DNA from 2 places in the Mixta mediterraneensis genome. Region 1 is predicted to be linked to the other one. Evidence: predicted binding sites of a transcription regulator. Region 1 holds the regulator's gene; the other holds the start of a gene.
The links. The regulator LexA, encoded in region 1, represses DNA repair genes until DNA is damaged. The targets are predictions, from matches to a motif close to TNCTGTATGTACATACAGNA.
Positions count from the first base shown of each region.

Region 1 (6,175 bases):
GCCGGAGCGCATTGATAGAGGTCAGCAAAGAGACAATCTGTACGCCAAATACGGCATAAATCAGTGAAAAAATGATTGCGACCAGCAGCGCCTGACGACAGGCAGCATGCCAGACATGCATTAATTTACTGCCGTCTTTTGCGCCATGCGCTTCACCGGCAAATGCTTCTACAGCATAGGCAAAACCATCAAGCGCGTAAGCGGTGAAAGTAATAAACATCAGCAGTACGGCATTAACAGCCACCACGTCAGGCCCAATACGTGCGCCCAACATTGTCAGCGAAGCAAAACAGAGTTGCAGCATCAGCGAACGCAGCATAATGTCGCGATTAAGCCTTAACAGACGGCCCATATCGCCACGCCAGCTCTGCTTAATCAAAGCCATATCAATGCCGCGTAGCGCTAATACGCGCCATACCATCGCGATGCCTACCGCCAGCGTTACGTATTCCGCTAATGCGGTTGCTGTCGCTGCACCCGCTACTTCCCAATGCAACCCCAGCACCAGCCATAAATCGAGCAGAATATTAACCAGATTCCCTACCACCAGCAGGATCACCGGTGCCCGGGCATACTGGACGCCAAGCAGCCAGCCCAGGATGACCAGGTTTGCCAGCGTCGCGGGGGCGCTAAGCCAGCGAATGTGGATGAACAGCGTCGCCTGCTCCAGTACCTGCGGATTCCCCCCGATCAAACGCGTAGCGAGTTGGCTAACCGGATCGCGTAGAAAAATAAATATTACTCCGGCTAGCAGCGCCAACATTAACGGCTGCGTAAGCGCGCGCGCCAGCGCAGCTTTGTTATTTGCACCAAAAGCCTGCGCTGTTAAACCGGTGGTACTCATGCGTAAAAAAAGTAACAGCATAAACAGGAAGCTGGTGATCGTGGTGCCAACGGCTACGCCGCCGAGATAAATCGGACTATCAAGGTGACCAATAACAGCGGTATCGACCAGCCCAAGCAGTGGAACGGTGATATTAGAAAGGATCATGGGCAGCGCCAGCCGCCAAAGATTTTTATCGGTTGCAGTCAGAAAACGCATTCGCAGATCCGTGCTCAGAGCCGCTGCATCAACAGTTAAAACAGCAGCGGCGAAACGTGGGCAGACAGAATAGCATCAGGATCAACGAACGGAAGCGGCTAACGCAGGATTACAGCCACTCACCATTACGAACCACACCAACCGCTAAGCCTTCAATTGTCAGCGATTGAGCACGCGTATCGACTATAATTGGTTCGAATTCACTGTTTTCTGGCAGGAGATGCACAACAGAACCCTGTTTTTTCCAGCGTTTTACCGTGACTTCATCATCAATACGCGCGACAACCACCTGTCCATTACGCACGTCTTGCGTTTTGTGCACTGCCAGTAAATCCCCGTCTATGATGCCAATGTCTTTCATTGACATACCACTGACGCGCAGCAGGAAATCTGCTGCCGGTTTAAACAGATCAGGATCGACTTTGTAATGCGTTTCGATGTGCTCTTGTGCCAGCAAGGGTTCACCGGCGGCAACACGGCCAATTAACGGCAAACCTTCAGAGGCCTCTTCTTCCATTAACAGGCGGATCCCACGGGAAGCACCAGAGACAATCTCAATTACGCCCTTACGCGCTAATGCTTTGAGATGTTCTTCTGCCGCATTAGGTGAACGGAAGCCCAGTTGCGCGGCGATTTCTGCACGCGTTGGCGGCATGCCTGTTTGATTAATGTGATCGCGAATCAGGTCATAGACCTGCTGCTGCCTGCTGGTTAACGCTTTCATCCCGCCCCCTGGTTGTTTATACAGTCGCTGTGAGTATATACAGGTATTGGCGAAATGGAAACCGAAAGTGGGGGAATAATCAGCCGGTTGACAGCTTCTGGAAAGCCTATCGCAAATGCGACCAAAGCAAGGCGATCCAAACAAAAACGGCCAGTATGATGCTCAGCAATACAGCAGCTGAACCCATGTCTTTTGCTCGCCCCGCCAGTGGATGGTGTTCTGGTCCGATACGATCAACCACCGACTCAATGGCGCTATTCAGGATTTCAACAATGATGACGAATACCACGGCACCAATCATTAATACGCGGGTTATTGTGTCTATGTCCAGCCAGCAAGCCACGACGATCGCAATTAAAGCCGCAATCGCTTCCTGGCGGAAGGCCGCCTCGTGTCGCCATGCGGCGCGCAGTCCTTGCCACGAATAACCGGCAGCTTTCACTATTCTGATAAAACCGACGGCATTATTTGCCATGTGATGGGAACCCTTTCAATGAATTGACGTCAATGTCTGGGCTGCGTGCCGTTGGCACCACCACAGATCTTCGCTGCACTTTCTGGTATGCTTGCGGCGCTTTGCTAACAAGAGGCTTCATGTTGTCTATGTCAGGTTGGCGTAAACTTTATTATAAATTACTGAATTTACCACTCTCGTTTTTGGTAAAGAGTAAGGCCATTCCGGCCGATCCCGTTTCTGAACATGGGCTGGACCCTACCCGGCCCATTATGTATGTTCTGCCTTACGATTCGAAGGCCGACTTACTGACTTTACGCGCGCAGTGTATTAAACACGATCTCCCTGATCCCCTCTCTCCGCTGGAGATTGATGGAACACTGCTGCCACGCCACGTTTTTATTCACGACGGGCCGCGCGTATTTCCCTATTTCGTGCCGAGTGTTGAGTCGGTCAAGATCTTCCATGATTATCTCGATTTACACCGCAATAACCCCGATCTCGATATTCAAATGCTACCGGTGACGGTTATGTTTGGTCGTGCGCCTGGCCGCGAGGTTCAGGGTGAAGATACACCGCATTTGCGCGTATTGAATAGCGTGCAAAAATTCTTCGCGGTAGTCTGGCACGGGCGTGACAGTTTTGTGCGTTTCTCTCCTACCGTTTCGCTGCGCCGTATGGCGACCGAGCATGGCACCGATCAATCTATCGCTCAGAAGCTGGCACGCGTCGCGCGTATACACTTTGCTCGTCAGCGTCTGGCTGCAATTGGGCCGCGCTTGCCAGCCCGTCAGGATCTCTTCAGTCGCTTGTTGCAATCAAAAGCCATTGAGAAAGCGGTTGAAGATGAAGCACGCAGCAAAAAAATCTCTCATGAAAAAGCGCAGCAAAATGCGGTTGAGATGATGGAAGAAATTGCGGCCGACTTCTCCTATGAAGCGATTCGCGTTACCGATCGTGTCATGGGCTGGTTGTGGAGCCGCCTCTATCAAGGCATTAACGTGAACGGCGGCGAACGCGTTCGTCAGCTGGCGCAAGATGGCCACGAAATTGTTTATGTGCCCTGCCACCGCAGCCATATGGATTATCTGCTGCTGTCTTATGTGCTTTATCATCAAGGACTAGTGCCGCCACATATCGCGGCGGGCATTAATCTCAACTTCTGGCCTGCTGGCCCGATTTTTCGCCGACTCGGCGCCTTCTTTATTCGTCGAACCTTCAAAGGCAATAAACTCTATTCCACCGTATTCCGTGAATATCTGGGCGAGTTGTTTACCCGCGGTTATTCGGTTGAGTATTTTGTTGAAGGCGGGCGTTCGCGCACTGGACGCCTGCTGGACCCGAAAACCGGTACGCTGGCAATGACGCTTCAGGCGATGCTGCGTGGCGGTAATCGTCCGATCACGCTGGTGCCAATTTATATTGGCTATGAACACGTGATGGAAGTGGGCACTTACGCCAAAGAACTACGTGGCGCGGCCAAGGAAAAAGAAGGTTTTATGCAGATGGTGCGCAGCCTGCGTAAGTTGCGCAATCTGGGTCAGGGTTACGTTAATTTTGGCGAACCCCTGCCGCTGGTTAACTATCTTAACAAGCGTGTACCCGAGTGGCGTGATGCTATCGATCCGATAGAGCCTCAGCGTCCCAGCTGGTTAACACCGACGGTAAACGATATTGCTGCGCGTTTGATGGTACGTATTAATGAAGCGGGCGCGGCTAATGCAATGAACTTGTGCGTTACGGCACTGCTTGCTTCACGCCAGCGCTCCTTAACGCGTGAGCAGTTAATCGAACAGCTTGAATGTTATACCCAACTGCTGCGCAACGTCCCTTACTCGCCACATTCCACCCTGCCGGATCTTTCGGCCGAAGCGCTGCTTGACCATGCGCTGGGAATGAATAAGTTTGAAAGCGAAAAGGACAATATCGGCGACATCATTATCCTGCCGCGTGAGCAGGCGGTGTTGATGACCTATTACCGTAACAATATTCATCACATGCTGGTCGTGCCATCGCTGATTGCTGCAATCATCCAGCAGCATCCTGGTTTGAGCGAAGCCGGGCTGCTGCGCCAGGTTAGCCTGATTTATCCGATGCTGAAGAGCGAGTTGTTCCTGCGCTGGCAAACAGATGAATTACCGCAGCTCCTGTCTGACTTCTGTCAGGAGCTGGCGCGTCAGGGGTTGATTACCACCGAAAACGGTCAGCTGCGCTTTACCGCTGCGCGGTATCGTACCCTGCAACTACTGGCTGCCGGTATACGAGAAACACTGCAACGTTACGCCATTACTTTCTCGATTCTAAGCGCCAGGCCCGCAATTAACCGTGGCACGCTGGAAAAAGAGAGCCGCACGCTGGCTCAACGCCTTTCCGTTTTGCATGGCATCAATGCGCCGGAATTCTTTGACAAAGCGGTCTTTACTTCATTAGTGTTGACGTTACGCGATGAAGGATATATCAGTGACAGCGGTGATGCTGACGTGACGCAAACGCGGGCGACCTGGCTCATACTGGCTGATTTAGTCACCAGCGATGTGCGCCTGACGATTGAAAGCGCGGTCGCACACGACTAAACGCTTTGGCATATTTAGAGCCAAAGAAAAAACGACCTGTTTTGCAGGTCGTTTTTTTATTGCTAACTGAAAACCGCGTCCTGTGAGCGTAGTCATCAATAGGTTTTGGCTCTGCCTTATTGTCTTTGGATTTAAATCTTACAGAACAGTCAGAAACTTCTGTTTATGGCTTTTAGTACACCCCCTATGGGGTACAATCAAAGCCGCCTTCTATAAAGGCGGGTTTTTACTGTTTGAGCTGATCAAAAGAAGTGATTAAACGGCGGCGTATTCATAAGCACGCCAAGGAACAGTACCAGTCCAACATAATTGTTATTGAGGAATGCCTGGAAGCAAGGCTGGCGCTCACGCTGAGCAATCAGTCTTTGTTGATGCATAAACAGCGCTGCTGCCAGCAGCAGTGACCAGTAAAATGCACCGTTTAATTGCAGAAACAGGCCCACCCATGCCAGCAAAACCAACGTTGCCAGCTGCAACAGGCCGATAATCAGCTTGTCAAAACGTCCAAACAGAATCGCTGTTGATTTCACGCCAATCTTTAAGTCATCCTCGCGATCAACCATGGCATATTGCGTGTCGTAAGCGACAGTCCAGCACATATTCGCAATGAATACCAGCCAGCAAACCAATGGTAAGGACTCACTCACTGCTGCCCAGGCCATGGGTATGGCCCAGCCGAATGCGGCGCCTAAAACCACCTGCGGCAAATGGGTGTAACGCTTCATAAAGGGATAGACCCAGGCCAGGGCTAATCCCACGACGGACAACAGGATCGTCATTAGATTCATGGTCAGCACCAGTACAAACGCCACGAATGCTAAACCGATAAATAGCATCTTAGCCTCTTTTGAACTCACCGCGCCGCTAGGTAGCGGGCGGTTTTGCGTTCGCTGCACGTGACCATCGACTTTGCGATCGGCGTAATCATTAATAACGCAACCCGCAGCGCGCATCACAATGACACCCAGCACGAAAACCACTAGCACTGAAAGGGGCGGAACGGCCATGTCTGCCAGCCATAATGCCCACAGCGTCGGCCACATTAGCAGTAGAGTACCAATGGGTTTATCAATACGCATCAAGCGGCTATAGACTTGCAACTTATTTATTTTTAATGCCTTTTGCACAGCAAAAATCCTTAATCCAGGACGCGATAAAGCGGCGACGCCGGTAAAAACAGTTCAGTGAGCAGCAGCGGCTTGCCGGACAAACGCAGGCGCGAGCGACGACCCCATAAGTTATTCACTTTTCCTGGCTCGATAAAATCGCGGCTCAAAGATGAAGAAGAAAAAAGATAGCGGCCAAGTGGACGCGTACCCAGCTGTTGTAACATGGCTTCCGGACCGTTCAGGGTACTCTCCGGCACTAGGGTGCGACCTGCC
Region 1 covers NZ_JASUAZ010000040.1:10,253-16,427, forward strand. Annotated here, with positions in the region: gene dinF (MATE family efflux transporter DinF) at 1-1,042, opposite strand, end outside; gene lexA (transcriptional repressor LexA) at 1,152-1,766, opposite strand; gene QRY16_RS17515 (diacylglycerol kinase) at 1,873-2,241, opposite strand; gene plsB (glycerol-3-phosphate 1-O-acyltransferase PlsB) at 2,370-4,793, shown strand; gene ubiA (4-hydroxybenzoate octaprenyltransferase) at 5,036-5,920, opposite strand; gene ubiC (chorismate lyase) at 5,932-6,175, opposite strand, start outside.

Region 2 (6,175 bases), on a different contig from region 1:
ACATATCCTGCTAAACAATTTACGAGGGGAAACTATATGGCAAGATGGCAGATTATTTCTCTGTCGGAAAGAGAATTATTACTGGCATTAACGGATGATGGGCTGACGTTGACCCGAATGGCCTATTTCAGAGTGCATGATCTGGCGCTTATCAGTGCTCACCGTAAACCCACTATTGGGTGCTGGCTTATATTGGTTCCTCACAGGACAGCAAGGTGCGGTCAATGTCGCTTCGCTGAACAAGATCGTTCCCGGCTGGGGCAGCAATGAAGACTTTGTCGCGCCGTGGTTTGCCACGCTGGAAGCGAAATATAAGAAGTGATGGCAGGCGGGCAAGGCCCGCCTTGTTTATAAGCCGAGCAATAGCTGCCTTTCAAGCTGCGGATCAACCAGCGTAACGTGTAACCCCACCAGCCGAACGCCTCTTCCTGCGCGGCGTTCGTCCCAGGTTTTACGCGCCACCGCAATCATGTCGTCCTTATTCAGCACCGGCCAAATGTGCTCTTGAGTGGTCTGCTGGAAATCATCAAACTTTAATTTTACGCCCTGACGGGCAATCAGTTTATCCGGGCGAATCTGCGTCAGGCGGCGATCTAACTCATCGTAGAGATAATCAATAATCGCTAAACAGGCTTCCCAGCGATTGATGTCCTCCGCCAGGGTTCTTTCTACCCCCAGCGACTTACGCTCGCGTTCGACCACCACGCCGCGCGCATCAATGCCGTGACTGCGTTCCCATAATACCCGGCCAAATTTACCAAAGCGTTTTAGCAGCAGCGCCAAATCCGCTTTTTGTATGTCGCCGCAGGTATGCAGGCCCATCTCTTCCAGCTTCTTTGCGGAGACTTTCCCCACGCCTGGAATTTTCGCCAGGGGTAAAGTCAGTAAAAAGTCCGGCATCTGTGACGGCGTGATCACATATTGCCCGTCCGGTTTATTTAAATCGGAGGCAATTTTGGCGAGAAATTTAATCGGCGCAATGCCTGCCGACGCGGTAAGTTGGGTTTCCCGATAAATCGTCGCACGGATCTCCTGAGCGATCAGCGTAGCGGAGCCGTGACAATGCTGGCTGTCGGTGACGTCCAGATAGGCCTCATCAAGGGAAAGCGGTTCAATTAATGCGGTATAACGCGAGAAGATGGCGCGGATTTGCGCTGATGCTTCTTTGTAAGCAGCAAAGCGCCCCGGCAGCAGACGTAAATGTGGGCATAGTTTCAGGGCCATACCGGTCGGCATTGCACTGCGCACGCCATATTTACGCGCCGGATAGTTGGCGGTACTAATTACGCCACGACGTTCACGACTGCCACCGATAGCGACGGGAATATCGCGTAACGTTGGATCATCCCGCATCTCAACTGCGGCAAAAAAGCAGTCCATATCAACATGAATGATTTTACGCATACCCGCCTCCAGCACTGGATAAGTATACAGTCAAAAAAAGCAACCGCAATATTTGTTGCGAAGCGCAGTAAAGTTTACAAATTTCTGCCGCTATTCCCTTCAGGAAAGCGTGATTTTCCGGGGCATTGACTTGCTAAAAAAACAGACAATGTTAATGTTGCGCAGCGGTAGCGGAGTTATCCGATAATGCAAGCAGAGACGCCTTTGGGTCGTCATTGTTCTTCTTCACGTCAAGGTACACACAGCATGGGCAAAATCGCACTTCTGTTTGCGATGATTTTGATGCCAGCCCTCAGCATGGCAATGACGCCGGAGCCAGTTCAGCAACTGGCGCCGGTGAATAAAGAATTAAAGAAACAGTTACTCGGCACGCCGGTTTATATCCAGATCTTCAAGGAAGAACGCACACTTGAGCTGTACGGTAAAATCGGTAACGAATATCGGCTACTGGATACTTACCGCATCTGCAACTTTTCGGGTGGCCTCGGCCCGAAACGCCGTCAGGGCGATTTTAAAAGTCCGGAAGGGTTTTATCACGTCAGGCTGAATCAGCTGAAGCCGGATAGCCGCTTCTATCGTGCAATCAATATCGGTTTTCCAAATCAATACGATCGCGAGCAGGGCTATAACGGCAACTTTTTGATGATCCATGGCGATTGCAAGTCAATTGGCTGCTACGCCATGACCAACGCTTATATGGACGAGATTTTCAATTATGTGAATGCGGCGTTGCGTAATGGTCAGCAACAAGTAAGCATTAGTATCTATCCGTTCCGTATGACGGACAGCAATATGCAGCGTCATCGCTATTCCACTTACGCCAGTTTCTGGCGTGAGCTGCAGCCGGGCTATGCGTATTTCGCCAAATACCATCAACCCCCTACGGTTAACGTAAGCAGCGGTCAATACGTGATGAACAGCAGCCCGGTATTAACGCAACCCGAAGCTGCCTCCAAATCATTCCTCGCGCTCTCCAAGGCAGAATAATGCCCACTCGCCTGGCACGATGCGGTGCCAGGTCTCATTACCTGTCAGCGGCTGCGTCGCAATCACCGTCACAATGTCGTTGGCGGTGGTATGTTCCTGAAAATCAACTTCCATATCCTGATCGAGCAGCTGCGCACGACCAAACGGGGCACGCCGCGTAATCCAAAATAAATTGGTCGAGCAAAACGCCATTAAATAGCGCCCGTCTGACAGCAGCATATTAAACACGCCCTTCAGTCGCAGTTCACTCGCCAACTCGCCAATATAGCGAAACACCGCAGGCCAGTTGCCTGGCGTGCGCGGATAGCGTGTCGCCAGCTTGTGCAGAATCCAGCAAAATGCCTTCTCGCTGTCCGTTTCACCCACCGGGCGGAAGTGACCGGTTTCCAGTTGGCGATAGCCTTTGAGCTGACCATTATGGGCGTAGGTCCAGTTGCGTCCCCATAATTCACGGGTAAACGGATGGGTATTTTCCAGCGAAACCTGACCCCGATTAGCCTGGCGGATATGCGCCACCACCGAATGGGATTTAATCGGATATTCCTGCGCTAGACGAGCAATGGGCGAATTATAGCCTGGCAAGGGATCCTTAAACGTGCGACAGCCTTTATCTTCATAAAACGTAATGCCCCAGCCATCTTTATGTGGCCCGGTTCCGCCGCCACGCTGCACCAGGCCGGTGAAGCTAAAACAGATGTCTGTTGGAACATTTGCGCTCATCCCGAGCAATTCGCACATAGCCGCCGCCTTAGTTAAGATGCCTCCCGCCTGGCAGGAGGCTAATGCTGTTACTTCACCATCTCTTTTTCGATCAACAACATCAGGATATGGATCACTTTGATATGGATCTCCTGAATACGATCGGCGTAACCAAAATGCGGTACGCGGATTTCAATGTCTGCCGTTCCCGCCATTTTGCCGCCATCTTTGCCGGTCAGGGTAATCACTTTCATTCCCTGCGCACGCGCAGCATCAATCGCTTTGATGATGTTGGCGGAGTTGCCGGAGGTGGAAAGCGCCAGCAGCACGTCGCCTGAACGGCCTACCGCTTCGATGTAGCGTGAAAATACATAGTCGTAGCCAAAATCATTGCTGACACAAGACAGGTGACTGACGTCAGAAATGGCAATCGCCGGGTAGCCAGGACGGTTTTCGCGATAGCGCCCGGTCAACTCTTCGGCAAAATGCATCGCATCGCAATGTGACCCCCCATTTCCACACGACAGCACTTTGCCGCCCGCTTTAAAGCTATCTGCCAACATTACCGCTGCGCGTTGAATCGCATGGATATTGGCTTCGTCACTCAGAAATTTATTTAGCGTATCCGCTGCTTCGTTAAGCTCTGAACGAATCATGTCCTGGTACATAGGGATGTCCTTTAAAGAGGAGATTTATCGCAGCAAGTTTAACGGAATGGCCGGCTCGCGCAAAGCATCGCGCCCGATCCAGCGTACTGGACGCCCTAATATTTAGCCAATGATTTTACCCACCCTTTCCCGGTCATGATTTTGTGAGCAAGGTTGTAATTGCGATGTAAAAAAATTGATAAATCAAACGATCTGCTCTAAACCTCTACCCATAACAGGTCAGACCTCTTACGACTTACGGAGTCACTCATTATGATGGTTGTTTCGATACTGGCAACAGTAGTGCTGATTAGCGCCTTGTTTTATCACCGCGTTTCGCTACGGCTAAGCAGTATTATTTTGCTGCTGTGGACCGGTGCACTGGCCACGGCGCAACTCTGGACGCCGTGGCTGCTGCTGCCATTAGCCATTATTCTGCTGCCCTTCAACCTGCAAAATATGCGTCGCAATATGTTCTCTAAACCGATGCTTCAGCGTTTTCAACAGGTAATGCCGCCTATGTCGCGCACGGAGAAGGAAGCCATTGATGCGGGTACGACCTGGTGGGAAGGCGATCTGTTTCAGGGTAAACCTGACTGGCAGAAGCTACACAATTATCCGCAGCCGCGACTGACCGCCGAAGAGCAAGCCTTTCTGGACGGACCGGTTGAAGAAGCCTGCCGCATGGCGAATGATTTCCAGATCACGCATGAAATGGCCGACCTGCCACCTGAGCTGTGGGCATACCTGAAAGAGCAGCGCTTTTTTGCCATGATCATCAAAAAAGAGTACGGCGGCCTGGCGTTTTCAGCCTATGCGCAAGCCCGCGTGCTGCAAAAACTGGCGGGAGTGTCAGGCATTCTGGCGATCACCGTTGGCGTGCCGAACTCGCTTGGACCAGGCGAACTACTGCAACATTACGGCACCGAAGCGCAGAAAAATCACTATTTGCCTCGTCTGGCGCGTGGTGAAGAGATCCCCTGCTTTGCCTTAACCAGCCCCGAAGCCGGTTCTGACGCGGGCGCCATCCCCGATACGGGCGTGGTATGCATGGGCGACTGGCAAGGTCAGCAGGTTCTCGGCATGCGTTTAAGCTGGAACAAGCGCTACATCACCCTCGCCCCGATTGCTACCGTGCTGGGGCTGGCCTTTAAACTGTCCGATCCCGAACATTTACTCAGCGACAATGAAGCGCCCGGCATCACCTGCGCGTTGATCCCCACCAGCACGCCGGGGGTTGAAATCGGCAATCGCCACTTCCCACTTAACGTTCCCTTCCAAAATGGGCCAACGCGCGGCAAAGATATTTTTGTCCCCATCGATTTTATTATCGGCGGCCCGGAAATGGCCGGTCAGGGCTGGCGTATGCTGGTTGAATGTTTGTCGGTTGGGCGCGGCATTACCTTGCCATCAAATTCTACCGGCAGCCTGAAAAGCGTGGCGCTGGCAACCGGCGCCTATGCGCACATCCGCCGCCAGTTCAAACTGCCGATTGGTAAAATGGAAGGGATTGAGGAGCCGCTGGCACGTATCGCCGGTAATACCTACGTGATGGATGCAGCAGCCACGCTGATTACCGCAGGCATTATGCAGGGTGAAAAACCGGCTGTACTGTCGGCTATCGTCAAATACCATTGCACTCATCGTGGTCAGCGCGCCATCATCGATGCGATGGATATTGCGGGCGGTAAAGGCATCATGTTGGGTAACAATAACTTCCTTGCGCGCGCATATCAGGGGGCTCCTATCGCCATTACGGTAGAAGGTGCCAATATTCTGACCCGCAGCATGATCATCTTTGGTCAGGGCGCGATTCGCTGCCATCCTTACATACTGCAAGAGATGGCCGCAGCCGCCAGCAATAATATAAGCGCCTTTGATGAGGCTCTGTTCAGTCACATGGGTCATGTCGGCAGTAATAAAGTACGCAGCCTGTGGCTGGGTCTAACCAGCGGGCGCACCAGCGCTACGCCGACGCGCGATGCTACCCGCCGCTATTATCAGCACCTGAACCGGATCAGCGCTAATCTGGCTTTGCTGTCTGATGTTTCAATGGCAGTGTTGGGCGGTAGCCTGAAACGCCGCGAACGTGTCTCGGCGCGTTTGGGTGATGTGCTGAGTCAGCTTTATCTCGCTTCTGCCACGCTGAAACGCTATGACGATGAAGGCCGTAATGAAGCCGATCTGCCACTGGTTCACTGGGGCGTGCAGGACGCCTTGCATCAGGCAGAAAACGCAATGGATGAGCTACTGCGTAACTTCCCGAATCGCTTTGTTGCAGGCGTACTGCGTGTGGTTATTTTTGCGGGCGGCAAACATTGCCCTGCCCCGTCTGATCGCCTCGATCACCAGCTGGCGAAGCTGTTACAGCAGCCATCAGCCACGCGAACCCGCCTGGGACGTGGCCAATACCTGACACCGAGTGAACATAATCCCGC
Region 2 covers NZ_JASUAZ010000023.1:26,281-32,455, reverse strand. Annotated here, with positions in the region: partial or broken gene QRY16_RS14015 (sugar ABC transporter substrate-binding protein) at 200-322, shown strand; gene dinB (DNA polymerase IV) at 349-1,404, opposite strand; gene dpaA (peptidoglycan meso-diaminopimelic acid protein amidase) at 1,651-2,391, shown strand; gene QRY16_RS14000 (class II glutamine amidotransferase) at 2,362-3,129, opposite strand; gene lpcA (D-sedoheptulose 7-phosphate isomerase) at 3,180-3,758, opposite strand; gene fadE (acyl-CoA dehydrogenase FadE) at 4,011-6,175, shown strand, end outside.
Region 2: the regulator LexA is predicted to act here: its motif matches at 1,417-1,436, upstream of dinB (DNA polymerase IV).